2 regions of the Paenibacillus sp. F411 genome follow, and region 1 is predicted to be linked to the other one. Evidence: riboswitches for the same ligand, from Rfam matches in the RefSeq annotation. Region 1 holds a riboswitch; the other holds the start of a gene.
The links. A riboswitch is a leader RNA that binds a small molecule or an ion and turns the genes downstream of it on or off. The one in region 1 is predicted to bind cyclic di-AMP.

Region 2: linked by a shared signal. The riboswitch ahead of JJQ72_RS07685 (TrkH family potassium uptake protein) and the one ahead of JJQ72_RS09870 (C40 family peptidase) in region 1 are both predicted to bind cyclic di-AMP.

Annotation. Positions count from the first base shown of each region.
Region 1 is NZ_JAGFIP010000007.1:160,994-168,669, forward strand. It holds gene JJQ72_RS09860 (PQQ-dependent sugar dehydrogenase) at 1-620, shown strand, start outside; gene JJQ72_RS09865 (four-helix bundle copper-binding protein) at 702-1,040, shown strand; cyclic di-AMP (ydaO/yuaA leader) riboswitch at 1,215-1,348, shown strand; gene JJQ72_RS09870 (C40 family peptidase) at 1,353-1,829, shown strand; gene JJQ72_RS09875 (2Fe-2S iron-sulfur cluster-binding protein) at 1,920-2,312, shown strand; gene JJQ72_RS09880 (hypothetical protein) at 2,373-2,900, shown strand; gene JJQ72_RS09885 (LacI family DNA-binding transcriptional regulator) at 2,923-3,975, opposite strand; gene JJQ72_RS09890 (alpha-mannosidase) at 4,166-7,297, shown strand; gene folE2 (GTP cyclohydrolase FolE2) at 7,369-7,676, opposite strand, start outside.
Region 2 is NZ_JAGFIP010000005.1:167,373-175,048, reverse strand. It holds gene trxA (thioredoxin) at 1-193, shown strand, start outside; gene uvrC (excinuclease ABC subunit UvrC) at 292-2,382, shown strand; gene JJQ72_RS07690 (CPBP family intramembrane glutamic endopeptidase) at 2,532-4,190, opposite strand; cyclic di-AMP (ydaO/yuaA leader) riboswitch at 4,505-4,649, shown strand; gene JJQ72_RS07685 (TrkH family potassium uptake protein) at 4,730-6,070, shown strand; gene JJQ72_RS07680 (potassium channel family protein) at 6,085-6,750, shown strand; gene JJQ72_RS07675 (LysR family transcriptional regulator) at 6,864-7,676, opposite strand, start outside.

The DNA.
Region 1 (7,676 bases):
TGAAATGGGGGCCCGATAAGAAGCTGTATTTGACTACCGGGGATGCAGGTGAAGGAGAGATGGCACAGAATGTCGAGAGCCTGGGCGGCAAAATATTACGTATGAACCCGGATGGCTCGATTCCGGAAGACAATCCTTTTCCGAACTCCTATGTGTATTCCTACGGACACCGCAATTCTCAAGGTCTTGCCTGGGATGCGGCAGGGCGCATGTTCAATTCCGAGCATGGTCCCAGCGGCCGTGTTGGCGGGCATGATGAGATAAACAGCATTGAGCCGGGCAGTAATTATGGCTGGCCGGATAACATCGGGGATGAGCAGCAGGAAGGGATGGTGCCTCCTTTGCTTCATACCGGCGAGGAAGCCATTGCCCCTTCGGGAACTCTTTATGAACAAGAGGATATGCTTCTGATTGCGGGTCTGAGGGGAGAAGCATTATACCGCTTTGATCTTGAAAAGAAGAAGCTGAACACTGTGCTGGACGGTGTCGGCAGAATTCGCGATGTACAGATGAGTGAGGATGGAGTCTACCTCATTACGAACAATACTGACGGACGCGGGACACCATCTCCAGGAGATGACCGCCTGCTGCTGCTTCAGCCAAAGCAAGAGCAGAAATGATTAAATATGCAGGAGCTGTTTAATGATAAAGGAGACCTGTCCAGGGCAGAATAAATCTTTTACAGGAAAGGAGCACATCTTATGTCAACCATATCACCTGAAAAGCTTCAGCAATGTATTGACGAGTGCCTGCGCTGCATGCAGGCATGCAATCGCTGCTACAGTGCCTGCCTGGAGGAAGAAGACCTGCAAATGATGAAGGAATGTATCCGAATGGATCGCGAATGTGCAGAGCTCTGCGCTTTTGCAGCTCAAGCAATGTCGATGAATAGCAGCTATATGAAGCAAATTTGTGAGGCCTGTGCTGAAATGTGCGAGGCTTGCGGAAACGAGTGCAGCAAGCACGAGCATGAGCACTGCCGTCAATGTGCGGAGGCCTGCTTCTCATGTGCCAAGGCCTGCCGGGAGATGGCGGCCTAACTAATACGCTATTATGAAGTCCTATAAACAGCCCTGAACACTTCCTAATGAATGTGTTTGGGGCTGTTTTTGTCATGCTCCAAGCCCTCACTGCAACCCATGACAAATTAGTTACAAAAATGATTGACAGCTTGTCCTGTGATGTACTACATTAAGGGAGAGAGTTACAAAAAATTCATTAATATGCCGAATTTCGATATAGAAAACGGGGGAACCACTGCCGGGTGAATTATTCTTGTTTGAGAGGGAATATAGGGGACCCTTAACCGAACCCTTAGCTAACTCCGTAGGCACCGAAGGGAGCACTATCTTTTGAAGAAGCTGCTATTGTCTGTATTAGGTTCTGCTTTAATCTTTTCATCGGGTGCGGTTACGGCATTCGCAGATCAGGGGCCGAAGCTTCAAGCTGAAGTGACTAAGCTTGTCGGAACCCCTTATAAGTGGGGCGGCACGACCGTAAGTGGATTTGACTGCTCCGGATTCATTTTGTACATATTCAGCAAGTATAATGTAGACCTGCCACGTACCTCCGCAGCCCAGGCTACCGTAGGTGTGAAGGTAGAGCGTGATGATTTAAGGCTTGGTGATCTGGTATTCTTCAATACGTCGGGCAGAGGCGTATCTCATGCCGGAGTCTACATTGGTAACGGTCAATTTGCGCATGCTTCCACCAGTAAAGGTGTAAGAATCAGCAAGCTGAGCGAGTCTTACTATGACAGCAAGTACGTGACTGCACGCCGGGTGATCGACCAGAAGGATTACATCCAGATGGTGGGCGAAATCAGCTAAGCAAGAGGTATTATGATTGGAATCAGGGGCCTGCGATGAACTTCGCAGGCTTTTTGTGTATCATGGAGATATGAAGGAGGGGGTGATTCCATGCTCAAGCGACTGAAGTCATATCTGAATCAACGCCGTAAGCCCGTTTCTAACCCTGAGCCGGAGCTCGTGATCACAACGGAGCGGGATGAAGAGCGCACCCTGCTTCTCATTAAATCCGGTGTGCAGAGGTCGGTAGAGCCGATCATCGGGGAGACCGTTCTTCAGATCGCGGAGATGCATCAGGTTGAATGGAGCTCCTTTTGCAAACGTGGAACCTGTGCGCGATGCCGCTGCATCATACTGGAAGGAGAGGAGCTGCTCTCCTCTCCGAACGAGGCTGAGGAGGCTCGGCTCGATCCGGAGGAGCTGGAGGAAGGCTACCGGTTAGGCTGCCAAGCCAAGGTGAAGCAGCCCGGAGATATGACGATTCGGCACACGCCTTATTTCTAGGAATAAGGAGAGCGCCAGATGCCGCATGCTATCTTGTATAACGGTTAGGAGGGAATGTGTATGACTCGAAACCTGCAAAAGGTGCCCTATGGATATGTCCCCCCTGTGGAGACAACCAAAGGCACACTGATCTATTATGATCCTTTTGAAGAAATCGGCAGAGAGCAAGGGCTGTCTCAAGCGGTACAGGTGAAGAGCGAGCAGGCATTTCAGCGGCTCGTGCTTTATCCACTCCATGAACAGACGATGAAACGAATGTATAAACGGGAGGGGACCTCCTTTTATAAAAGAGAAAACGCATTACAGGACTGGATTCAGGAGCAAAGCGTAGGTGATATCGAGCTGGACGCCTGGGAAGGCAAACGGAAAAAATACGTCCCGATCGAAGCCGCCCTCCGCCACCTGACCGAGAAGAATCCAGCTCCGTATTTTCTGCTGGTGTCTGGAGAAACAGCCAATGCCTTCGCCTCTTATCATGTGTTTCAGGAGTGGATTGTCAAGATTCGCTTGCTGCTTCTGGAGGAGCCCGCTTCACTTCATCCTCGGCTGCAGCAGTATGACAGCCGATGGAGCAGGATCACTTTATAATATCTACTGCCAAAAGTGATCGTTAGGCCGATTTCCGCGGAATTAGCCGGGTAGAAAGCATGATCGTTTCCACCGGTGCCCCCGGGCGATGCAGGCGCCGTTCCAGCGCTTCAATGGCCCGGGCACCCAGCTCTTCCTTGCTCAGCTGAATCGTTGTAAGTGGCGGAGCGGAGAGTGAAGCCCCCCACACATTATCTATGCCGATGACCCGGCAGTCCTCCGGAATGGAGTAGCCGTGTTTTTGCAAAGTCTCCATCCACTCCAGCGCGATATCATCGTTCGCCCCAATCCATCCGTCAGGACGCTCGTCCTCCGGGATCTGCTCCAGAGATTTCAGCACTTCATCTCCCCAATGACCTCTTTCGTAGGGCACCTGCCATTCCAGCAGAGTCGTGCCTTGCTGCAAAAAGTCACCACCCACACCTAATTGAACACCGATCCTTCGCTGCAAAAAGCTCGCCGAGCGTCCATCGTCGGTAATGAAGCCAATACGCCGACAATGCTGTGACTGGAGAAACGTAGAAGCTGTGGATCCGGCATTCACATCGTCATGGCGAACCGTATCACACTGCAGCAGCGGCTCCTGATGATCCACAAGGACTAAGGGAAGCTGGATATCTGCCATTCGCTGCAGCAGCGGATATGGAAAAGCCCCCATAACAATGATGCCAATGCATTGATCCCAATGGACATGAGGGGCAATGAGCTGCTCTGCCGGAACGTCTGCAGGCGACAGCTCCTGCGGCGGAGATACGATTGCATGCAGCCATCCTCGCTCCTCACAGGCTGCAAGCATGCCTGACAGAACCCGCTCCCAGTAATTCGGCTCGCCGCGGTTCTGCTGCTTCATGCAGATCAGCACGAAGGAAGCCTCCCGGTTGTCATCCGGCGATTCCTGGTTGTCAGGCTTAGCCATAGCTATTGAAGTGCGATAGCCTGATGCTCTGGCTAGCTCCAGCACCCGGCTGCGTGTCGCTTCACTGACGCCTGACTTACCGCTCAATGCTCTGGAAACGGCATATTTGGACAGGCCAAGCTGGTCGGCCAAGGTTTGAATCGATACTTTTCGTGACATATTCAATTCTCCTCTACGTTGATTCCTTGATTCCAATACTTCATGAAATCGCATTGACGTATAATACGCTCCGAAGTACACTAAAGGCTAATAACGTTATGATAGTTGATGATAACAAAAATAACAATATATAAAGAAGGCATTATATGCTTTATGCTCACTTCTTCAAGTCACGAAAGGACGGCAGCCTATGATTTACATCCAGCGGTTTATTCAGTTTTTGTCAGACAAGCAGTGGAGAGAAGGCATTGAGATTACGGAATGGAATATGCAAAAGGCTAAATACATCACGCCCGGGGTGTATGAAAGGTTGACGGAGCAGCCGGAGCTGACCTCCGTAAATCCGTTGAACAGCCAGCATGGGATTACGTATTTTCTAAGCAAGCAGGTGGAAATTCCGTCTCACTGGCAAGGTGCAGAGGCTGCTCTTGTATTTGAGGCGGGTGGAGAAGGTTTGTTAAAGGTGAATGGAGAGCCGTATCATGGTCTGGATCGTAACCATTGGTTTGTACCGCTGCCTGCGGCGAGGGTAGGGACTGCACCACAGCTGGACATCGAGCTGTATGATCCCATACCGGAGCCCGTAGATCCTTTAAATAAGCAGGCGGTGATTCAGCCTGTCATTTCAGGCATTACGAGCCGGCTGGTCTGGGTTAATGAACCGGTTCAGAACCTCCTGCATTCCGTGAAAGTTGCGTATGAAGCCTGCCGCTATCTCCCAGAGGAGGATTTGCGGCGTCTTCGCATTCACAAGCAGTTGACGCAGGTGATGGATGAATTGTATGGCGCTGCAGATGCAGTGCTGGCTGACGGGCAGCGCATCTCGGCGATTGAGTCCAAGCTCTTGGACAAGGTACGTCAAGAGAAGCCGGATGAGGGCTTGAATGGCGTCATGCATATGGTAGGACAATCCCATATTGATATTGCCTGGCTATGGCCGGTCCGGGAAACGGTACGCAAGGTCAGCCGGACCTTTTCCACGGTTACCACGCTGATGGAGAAATATCCGGACTTTAAATACAGTCAGAGCCAGCCTATTTTATACGCTTTTGTCAAAGAGCATTACCCGGAGCTGTATAGCAAAATCAAGTCGCTCATCGCGGAAGGCCGATGGGAGCTCGTCGGCGGAATGTGGGTTGAGCCGGATCTCAATATTCCAAACGGCGAGTCATTGGTGCGTCAAATGCTGCACGGCCAGCTATTTTATGAACAAGAGTTCGGGAAGCGTTCCGATATTGAGTGGCTGCCGGATACTTTCGGGTATTGTGCTTCACTTCCACAGCTGCTGAAGCAGGCGGGAGTACGCTACTTCATGACGACGAAGCTGGGCTGGAATGATACGAACAAATTTCCGTATGACTTGTTTTATTGGGTCGGTATCGATGGAACAGAGCTGCTTTCCTATCAGAATCATGGCGTGAATGAGCATACACTGCCCAAGGACATTCACGAGCACTGGCAGTCCTTTGGTCACAAGGATCAGCAGGATGAGCTGATGCTTCTGTATGGACATGGTGATGGCGGCGGCGGTGTGACTCATGAGATGGTAGAGTATGTGCGGCGCGGTGATCTGATGCCGGGGCAGCCGAAGGTACGCTTTGCGACGGCGGCAGATTTCTTCCAGAGTATCGAACAGAAGCAGCCTCAGCTGCCGAAGTGGCATGGCGATCTGTATTTGGAGCTGCACCGGGGCACATATACTACTCATGCCAAGAACAAGCGCTATAACCGTTATGCTGAGCGGCTGTATCGGGATGCCGAGCTCTGGGGAACCATGGCTTCACTGGATGTGGCTTCAGCCCTTCCCGCCCAGAACCTGGAGGAAGGATGGAAGCTGATTCTGCTGAATCAATTCCATGATATTATTCCGGGAACAGCCATACCGGAGGCATATGAAACGTCAACGGCGGAGTACGGGCGTATTTTTGAAATTGGAGAAGGGTCTTTGAAAAACTCGCTTGCGGCGATTACCGCTCAGGTAGATGTCTCTTCACGGGATGGAGGGGCATATGTCATCTATAACAGCCTGGGCTGGAGCCGTAACGAGACGATCGAAATTCAAGGCGGCGAAGAGCTGCGCCATGCTGCCGTTTATGATGCGCAGGGTCCCCTTATGTTTGATGTGAGCCAGGGTACGGGAGCGGGCGTAACCTTAACGATCCAGGTCAAAGAAATTCCGGGATTTGGATATAAGACAATCTGGGTCCAGCCGGCCGCTGTATCGGGCTCTGACCCGGCAATCGAAGCTGCTGCAATCCATGAGGATTTGGGAGAGGGGATAGATACCCCGTTTTACAAGCTGATCTTTAATGAACTAGGTGAAATTACCAGCTGGTATGATAAGCTCAGTAACCGGGAGCTTATCTCTGCAGGCTGCGTTGCAAATGAGCTGCAGCTATTCCATGACCGTCCAACCTACTGGGACGCGTGGGACATCGATCCCCGTTATGAAACGAAGCGGGCAGATCAAGTGACGCTGATTCAGAAAAAGGTATTGCTGAGAGGACGGGTCAAGCAAGTGCTCAGCTTCACCTGGAAATTGGGACAATCAGTCATCACCCAAGAAATGACCTTCTATGAAGATCGCAGACGGGTGGATTTTAAGACGCATGTGGATTGGAAAGAGGATCATAAGCTGCTGAAGGTCGCTTTTCCCGTAGATCTGGTGGCGTCCAAAGCAAGCTATGAGATTCCGTTTGGCGCACTGGAGCGCCCGACCCATCGCAACACCAGCTGGGAGCAGGCGCAATTCGAGGTGTGCGGCTACCGCTGGGCAGATGTGTCGGAGAACGGATTTGGAGTCAGCCTGCTGAACGACTGCAAATACGGCTATGACATCAAGGATGGGGTGATGCGCCTGTCCTTGCTGCGCGCGCCATCCTGGCCGGATGTTGCGGCTGACCGCGGAGAGCACGAGTTCACATACGCGCTGTACCCGCATGAAGGAAGCTGGAGTCAGGCTCATACAGTCCGAGAGGCTGCTGAGCTGAACACGCCGGTTCACATCGTTGAAGCCCTAAAAGAAGCCGCGGCTTCGACACCTGCACGGCCTGCTGAGCTATCCTGGCTGAAGCTGAGCAGCCGCCATGTGATCCTCGATACCGTAAAGCCGGCCGAGAAGGGCGAAGGCACCATCGTGCGGCTGTACGAATCCTCAGGAGGCCGGGAAACCGTGACCTTGAGCTGGCCTTACCCAGGCATCAGAGTCACTTCTGTCAATTTGCTGGAGGATGAGCTGGATCAACAGGCGCTGAAGGTGGAGGATGGCAGCATTACTCTGGATTGCAAGCCTTTTGAAGTAAAATCGATCAAAATACAATAAGATGCTCAAAAGACCCATGAAGATGTGCTTCATGGGTCTTTTGCTGTACTTGCCAGCTCATCCGCGGACCATCAATGCCTTTCATTTCGCTTGTCGTACGTGATTCGCGCTATCGCATCATGAAGGTGGATCGATTCCTCGTTCCTACACTCAACGGTAAAGGCTTGTACCTCTTCAATCTCATATAAATCGGCAGCCACAAGGCGAACCATATCTTCTACGAAGCGGGGATTCTCATAGGCGTGCTCCGTTACTTTTTTCTCATCCGGACGCTTTAAAATGGGGTGCAGGGCACTGCTGGCATTAGATTCCGCAGCATGCAGAAGCACGGTTTTCCAGTCAAAGCTAGGAGCCATCAAGGGGTCCACGACCACCGATA
Region 2 (7,676 bases), on a different contig from region 1:
GTTGTCCCAGGACCTCGGTGATGATGTGAAAATTGCGAAGGTGAATGTGGATGAGAATCCAGAATCCGCATCCCGCTTTGGCGTAATGAGTATTCCTACGCTGATCTTCTTTAAAGACGGCCAGCCTGTCGATAAAGTAGTAGGGCTCAACTCCAAGGAAGCTCTGAAAGGCATTATCGCGAAGCACCAATAAGCATAACGCTGAGACTTGCAAGCACTCATACAGCGCCTTCGGTATTGATTTGCCGGAGGCGCTTTGTGTGATTTCCCCCCTTGGAGAGGAGGAGAAGGATGGAGGACTTTGCGCGTAGGCTTCAGGAACAGGAGAAGGCCATGGAGAAGATTCGCAACAAGCTCGCGCTGCTGCCTGACCAGTCAGGCTGCTATCTGATGAAGAACGGAGAAGGCACCATTATTTATGTGGGCAAGGCGAAGGTTCTCAAGAACCGGGTCCGTTCGTATTTCACCGGCAGTCATGACGGCAAGACCCAGCGGCTCGTTTCGGAGATCCGTGACTTTGAATACATTGTGACGAGCAGCAACATGGAGGCTCTGATTCTGGAGTGCAACCTGATCAAGACGCATCAGCCGCGTTACAACGTTCTGCTTAAGGACGACAAGACCTATCCTTATCTAAAAATAACTCACGAACCGCACCCCCGCCTCATTGTGACGCGGAAGGTGCTTAAAGATAAAGCAAAATATTTCGGCCCTTATCCGAATGCCTATGCGGCCCATGAAACGAAGAAGCTGCTGGACCGGATGTATCCGCTCCGCAAATGTGACGTCATGCCAAAGGACGTATGCCTCTATTACCATATGGGCCAGTGCATGGCGCCCTGTGTGAAGGACATTCCGCAGCAGGCTTATGAGGATATTACGAACGACATTCGCGGCTTTCTGAGCGGCGGGCATGAGGAAGTGAAGAAGGAGCTTCAGCGGAAGATGCAGGAGGCTGCTGAGGAGCTGTACTTCGAGCGGGCCAAAGAGCTTCGGGATCAGATTATGCATATTGATGCCATCATGGAGAAGCAGAAAATTACGACCGCAGATACCCGGGACCGGGACGTGTTCGGCTATTGGACAGACAAGGGCTGGATGTGTGTGCAGATTTTTTATATGCGCCAGGGCAAAATGGTTCAGCGCAACACGTCGGCTTTCCCGTATTACGGCGAAGCCTACAGTGATTTCCTGTCCTTCGTAGCCCAGTATTACAGCGACAATCCGGCGCTGCCGCAAGAGATTCTGCTTCCTTATCCCGTGGAGGCCTCGGAGCAGGCTGGAGGAGAGCCTTCCGAAGGCGGGGAGGCGGCTGGCACAGCTGAAGCCTCTTCGGAGCAGCAGGCTGCAGCGTCTGTCAGTGCGGCGGCGCTGCAATCTATGGTTCCGGTTCCAAAGGAGCCGCTGGCGGCCGAAGCAGCATTAGAAGCGGAAGCAACGGAGAGTGAGGAGGACGCGCTGCAGGACAATCCGCTGCAGCAGCAGATCGCCCGTCCCGGTGCGGTGGAGCCCTCAGGAGCGGCTTTAGCACTGCAGCAGTGGATTGGTGTCAAGGTGTATGTGCCGCAGCGCGGCACGAAGCGTCAGATGGTTGGCATGGCGGTGGACAACGCCAAGGTCGCGCTGAACGAGAAATTCCGCTTGATTGAGCGGGATGAAGAGCGGACCACGATCGCTGCTGCCAATCTCGGTGAGGTCATCGGTATTGAGAAGCTGCACCGGATCGAAGCGTTTGATAACTCCAACATTCAGGGAGCAAATCCGGTCTCGGCGATGGTGGTATTCACTGATGGCAAGCCGGACAAAAAAGAGTACCGTAAATATAAGGTACGCTCCGTACAGGGGCCGGATGATTATGAGACGATGCGCGAGGTGATCCGGCGCCGCTATGAACGAGTGCTGAAGGAGAATCTTGCCATGCCGGATCTGATCGTTGTGGACGGTGGCAGAGGGCAGATCTCGGCAGCGTCTGACATTTTGCAGAACGAGCTGGGGCTCTTTATCCCGGTCTGTGGTCTGGTCAAGGATGCCAAGCATAAGACAGCTCAGCTGATGGTCGGTGACCCGCCGGAGCCAGTCTCGCTGCCGCGGGACAGCCAGGAGTTCTATCTCCTGCAGCGCATTCAGGATGAGGTGCACCGGTTCGCCATCTCATTTCACCGCGAGCAGCGGGGCAAGTCGATGGTCACCTCGAAGCTGGATGCCATTCCCGGCATTGGCGAGAAGCGGCGCAAGCTGCTGCTGAAGCATTTCGGCTCGGTGAAGAAGATCAAGGAAGCCAGTATTGAGGATTTCCGCCCGTTATCGATTGGCGACAAGTTGGCGAGGCAGATTCTGAAGGCGTTGAATGACGAGATGCAGACCGATGGCGGAAACGAATAGAGAGGATGAATTCGTCTCGCCAAAGCAAGATTAATAATAAAGACATGGAAGAGTCAGGGCGGTTAGCCCAGCTCCTCCATGTCTTTATTTGGATTGATTCAAAGAGACAGCCTCTTTTATAGTGTCATCGCAGTGCTGTATGAATCGCTTTATGCTGCGGGGCCGGGAAGGATCTTCGGACGATGGAAGACATGGATCAGATACCCCACGATGGCTGGCAGCAGCATGTAGAAGATGCCTGTGAGTATGTTCCCTGTTCCATTCATCATCGCCAGGCTGAAGCCCATCAGGATGCTGTTAAAGACGATGTGGGAGAACATGACCGCCAAATATCCATACCGCAGAAAGATAAAGCTGAACAGTAAACCGATAACGATGAGCTCGATCGGCCTTGATATGATTGGGAAAATAGGATACAGCGTATGCCCCAACGCCCAAATCAGGGACGAAATCAGACTTGCGGCCAGCGTGCTCCGGAATATCTTGGACAGCATCTTAATGCCAAACAGGCGGTATACGGTTTCTTCCATGATGCCGGCAAACCATGCCATCAGAGGGAACAGCCACGGATACAGCATATTGTAGGGAGATTGGCTGGCGTCAATGGTTGACCATGTGTTCAGTGTCAGCCCGAGAACGACAAAAATAATTGACTGCACGCCCATCAAGATAAATGCCCATACATAACCCAGCTTCATGCTCTGCAATACATAGCGGCCATAACCGGTCTCACGGACCTCGGGAAAAGGATTCAAGCCATCCTCTTTGAGCCACAGCCCTGTTCCCCCGGCAAGAGAGAAGTAGACCAGGGCCGAAAAGACTAGGGAGTAGCCGGCATAGAAGAGAAGCCGCCCGCCGATCATGGTCTCCGACATCCCTTGAGCTTCATAGGACGGCAGCATATTGTACACATTGAGCATTTGCGTTACAAACACGATGACTGCAAGCAGAACGCCTCGCTTCCAGGAGATGTACATCCGGGTTCTGACGCTGTAAATGACGGCCAGGATGCCCAGGAGAAGGGTGAACAGCCCGTAGCCCAGCAAGGTAAGCAGCACGGCAGCCATGGTCTGCTGATCGACATAAGCCAGATGAGATTCAGGAGCGGCAAAAGCCGGCTCGAAAGAACGAAGCTGTCCGTTCTCAAAAGTAAAGGCAAGCTGCAGCACCGCATCCCCGGCCTTAGCATCAGGGTCCCGGTAGATCAGCCCGGGCTCACGTTTGCCTGTGACCATCGTCAGCTGCTCGGGATCATAGCCTGCGCGCTGTACCCAAGGGGCAGCTAAAGCCTGCTTCTCCGCAAGCGTCAGCTCTCCTTCGAGCAGGAGCAGTAGCTGCCGCTGCGCCCGGCCCTCCTGCAGCATGGCGCCCTCATAGCCGGAGTCCTGCGAATCGTAGGTGAAGCCGGCAATTGCTCCGGTATGCATATTGACATCGACATGGATGGCATTGCTATTTCCTTGATCGAGAGTGACCCGGTACAGCTCATAAGGATATTTCTCCTTGAATTGTTCGTCATAGAGCTGCACCAGCTTCTCCTTCATCAGGTAGCCGTAAAGCTCAGAGCGCGCAGTATATGTCACTAAGGGCTCTTGGCTGCTGCCGGGACTCAGCGTCATCTGTTCGGTATAAAAGCGCTGTGCCGCCGCTGCTGCTTCGGATTTGTCGATGGGCTGGGGTGTTGACGCCCCGGAATATAGTGCAGGGTACACCTGCAGGGCGAGAAACAGTATACAGCCGGCCAAAGCCATCAGGAGCAAGGGCTTGAAATCTGGCCTAAGGACCAGCGGGGAGCCTGACCGATTCATGATGTCCCTCCTTTATTGCGAAATGGATTTTCAGTTTGATGACTCTGTTGAAGGCTTTGTTATTTAGAAGTATATAGGCTGGGATGCCGGGAGCACAAATAAGGGCGCATGGTCCAAGGAAGGAAACCTTCAAATAGCTTGAAAAAAACTGAAAACACGGGAAAGATTTCGAAAACCTCAGAAAAGGGGATGCTGTGATTCTGGAATATGGCTAATTTGAACCTTTTTACATGGATTTCCGTCAAAAACGGTTTTGGATATTCCCTGGCTGCATGCGTTATAATCACATCATGTCAGAACGTCATGACGATAATTGAATAGATCAGCCGAGTTTCGATAAGAAAACGGGGGAACCATGTAATTGGGGTGAATTTCGCTTTTTGCAGGAGAAGCGAATAGGGCAGCCTGTGATATGCCCGAATCCGTCAGCTAACCTCGTAGGCTGTGTGCACAGGGACCCAAACGCGATAAAAAGGCATTGGATTTCCAGTGTCTTTTTTATGTGCCATTTTTAAGAGGTGAGCAAAGTGAAACGGAAGTTGAAATGGAAGCTGAAATGGCTCCGCTTGTCCCCGCCGCAGTTTCTGGTTGCGGGCTTTAGTGCCATTATTTTGACGGGGGCTTTTCTGCTGATGCTTCCCATAGCCAGCGAAAGCGGGGAAGGGCTCGGATTTATGGATGCCTTGTTTACGGCCACCTCTGCAACCTGCGTTACGGGTCTTGTCGTTGTGGATACAGAAACGTTCTTCAGCACGTTTGGGGAAATCGTCATTATGTGTATGATACAAGTAGGCGGCCTGGGCTTTATGACGATGGCTACTTTGATTGCACTGGTTCTCAAGCGCCGAATCTCGCTCAAGGATCGGCTGATCCTGCAGGAGGCCATGAATCAGACCGCTATGGAAGGGATCGTGCGGCTGATCCGAAGAGTGCTGCTGTACTCCTTGTATATTGAAGGGGTGGCGGTAATCATTTATACGGCCAGATGGGCATTCGATATGCCCTTGGGCAAAGCGGCCTATTTTGCTGTTTTCCACGCGATCAGCCTGTTTAACAATGCGGGCTTTGATCTGTTCGGAGATTTCAGAAGCCTGACGGGTTATGTGAGTGATCCTTTTGTTAATCTTACGAGCCTATTTCTTATTATATCCGGCGGAATCGGTTTTATTGTAATGTCAGAAATCGTAGATTATAAAACCCGGCGGAAGCTGTCCCTGCACTCCAAGGTGGTGCTGTCCATGACGGGAGCGCTGATTGTGATCGGTACGGTCATTATATTTATATTTGAATTTACGAATGTCAAAACGCTGGGCGCACTGGGCTGGGACGGCAAGCTGTGGGGCTCCTTGTTCCAGTCCGTCACGCCGCGGACGGCAGGGGCCAACACCTTGAATATTCCGGATTTGCGCCAGGCCACTCAGTTTTTTATCATTATTCTTATGTTTATTGGAGCATCGCCGGGATCGGCGGGCGGGGGAATCAAGACGACGACCTTTACGATTATGATCGGTGCCGTCATTTCGATGATTCGCGGACGTGATGATATCGTGCTGTTCCGTCACCGGCTGGCGCAGGAGCGGATCTTTAAGGCACTGACGGTCTCTCTGCTGGCTCTGCTGTTTATTGTAGCAGTGGCTATGGTGCTGTCTACAACGGAGGATGCGAGCTTTTTGGCGATTCTGTTTGAAACGGCCTCGGCATTTTCTACGGTAGGATTGTCCATGGGACTGACGCCCGAGCTGTCCCTGCTCGGCAAGGTACTGATTACGGTGACCATGTTTGCGGGCCGGGTCGGCCTGCTGACACTCGTATTCGCGCTCGGGCCGAAGAAGGGAAAAGAGCTGTACCGGTATCCGGAAGGCAAAATGATTATTGGATAAGGGGATAGAAGGACATGAAACCAAAACAGTTTGCGGTGATCGGCCTTGGTCGCTTCGGCGCCAGTCTGGCGCTGGAGCTGATGGACCTTGGCTATGAGGTGCTGGGCGTGGACCGGGACGAAGAGATTGTGGAGGATATGAGCGATCTGCTGACACATACCGTTGTTGCGGATGCTACGGATGAAGAGGTGCTGAAATCGCTAGGCATCCGAAACTTTGACTGCGGGATTGTGGCCATCGGCGATGATATCCAGACGAGCATCCTGACGGCAATTCAGCTCAAGGAGCTTGGTGTGAAGACGGTCGTAGCCAAAGCGATCTCGGTGCTGCACGGAAGGGCTCTGGATAAGCTGGGCGTGGATCGCGTGATTTTTCCGGAGCGGGATATGGGCATCCGGGTCGCGCATCAGCTCGTGACTCCCAATCTGGTGGACTATATGGAGCTGTCGAAGGATTATTTGCTGGTGGAGATGACCGTAACCGAATGCATGGACGGCAAAACGCTCAGCGAGCTGAACACCCGGACGCGATACGGAGTGAGCGTCGTGGCTCTCAATCAGCATAAGGGTATTATTGTGGCGCCGACGGCGATGGACGTCCTCAAGGCGGGAGATATAATGGTCGTCATCGGAACTAAGAATAATATTGACCGCTTTGAAGGTGAAGTCGTTAACACCTAAGGTGAAGCCTGCGGGCCAGGCCGGGCATGAAGCAGTGTGTGAAATAGGCAGGCGGGACAGAATACTCTGTCTCGCCTGCCTATTGTCGTTTCAGCAAGGAAAGCGGTGAAGCATTAGTTATCGGCTTGCCGCCGCTCTTCCGCGAGCTTGCGGAATAGTGCTTCGGTCTCTGCAATCCAGCGGCTGGCCGCGCTGCTGAGCTCGGAGGCTTCACCGTAGATAAGGCTGGTGGTGCGCCGGGTCTCGATGAGGACCGGAATGTGGATATCTACAAGTCCGTTGTCGGCCAGCAGCTGCGGCCGAAGGTATGACTTGGGAAGCAGTGCGGCGGCTTTGCAGGTGGGGAGGAGCCGGACAATTGCTTCAAAGGAATCAATCTCCATGCGGATGTCCGGCATAATGCCCCACCGATGAAACAGATCATCGGTCAGCTTGCGGTACCAGGTGCCGGTCGAGAAGATGATCATCGGCAGCCCCTGCAGCTGCTCGATGCCCACCTCGGGCGCATCAGCCAGCGGATGTCCCTCAGGCAGTACCAGCTCCAGGTGGTCGTCAAAGAGCGGGATGCAATTAAGGCCCGCCTGGGAGATGGAGGAAGCGACAATTCCCACATCGACCCGTTTGTCCCGCACGGAGGACACGATTTCATGCGTTTTGCCGGTAATGAGCTTGATCTCCGCCGAAGGATGGCGCTCCATGAAGGCGTTCACCAAGGGGGGCAGCGTTGTTTGAAGAGTCGTGAGGCTGGCTCCCAGGGTAATTGTGATCTGTTCTCCCTCGCGGTAGTGAGCCAGGGTCTGCATGAAGCGAAGCTGGTTCTGCCGCTGTTCAAGGGCGTAAGTGTACGCCAGCTGTCCGATGGAGGTCAGCTCCAGCCGCTTGCCGCGCCGGTTAAACAGCTGTACCCCCAGCTCGTCCTCCAGCTT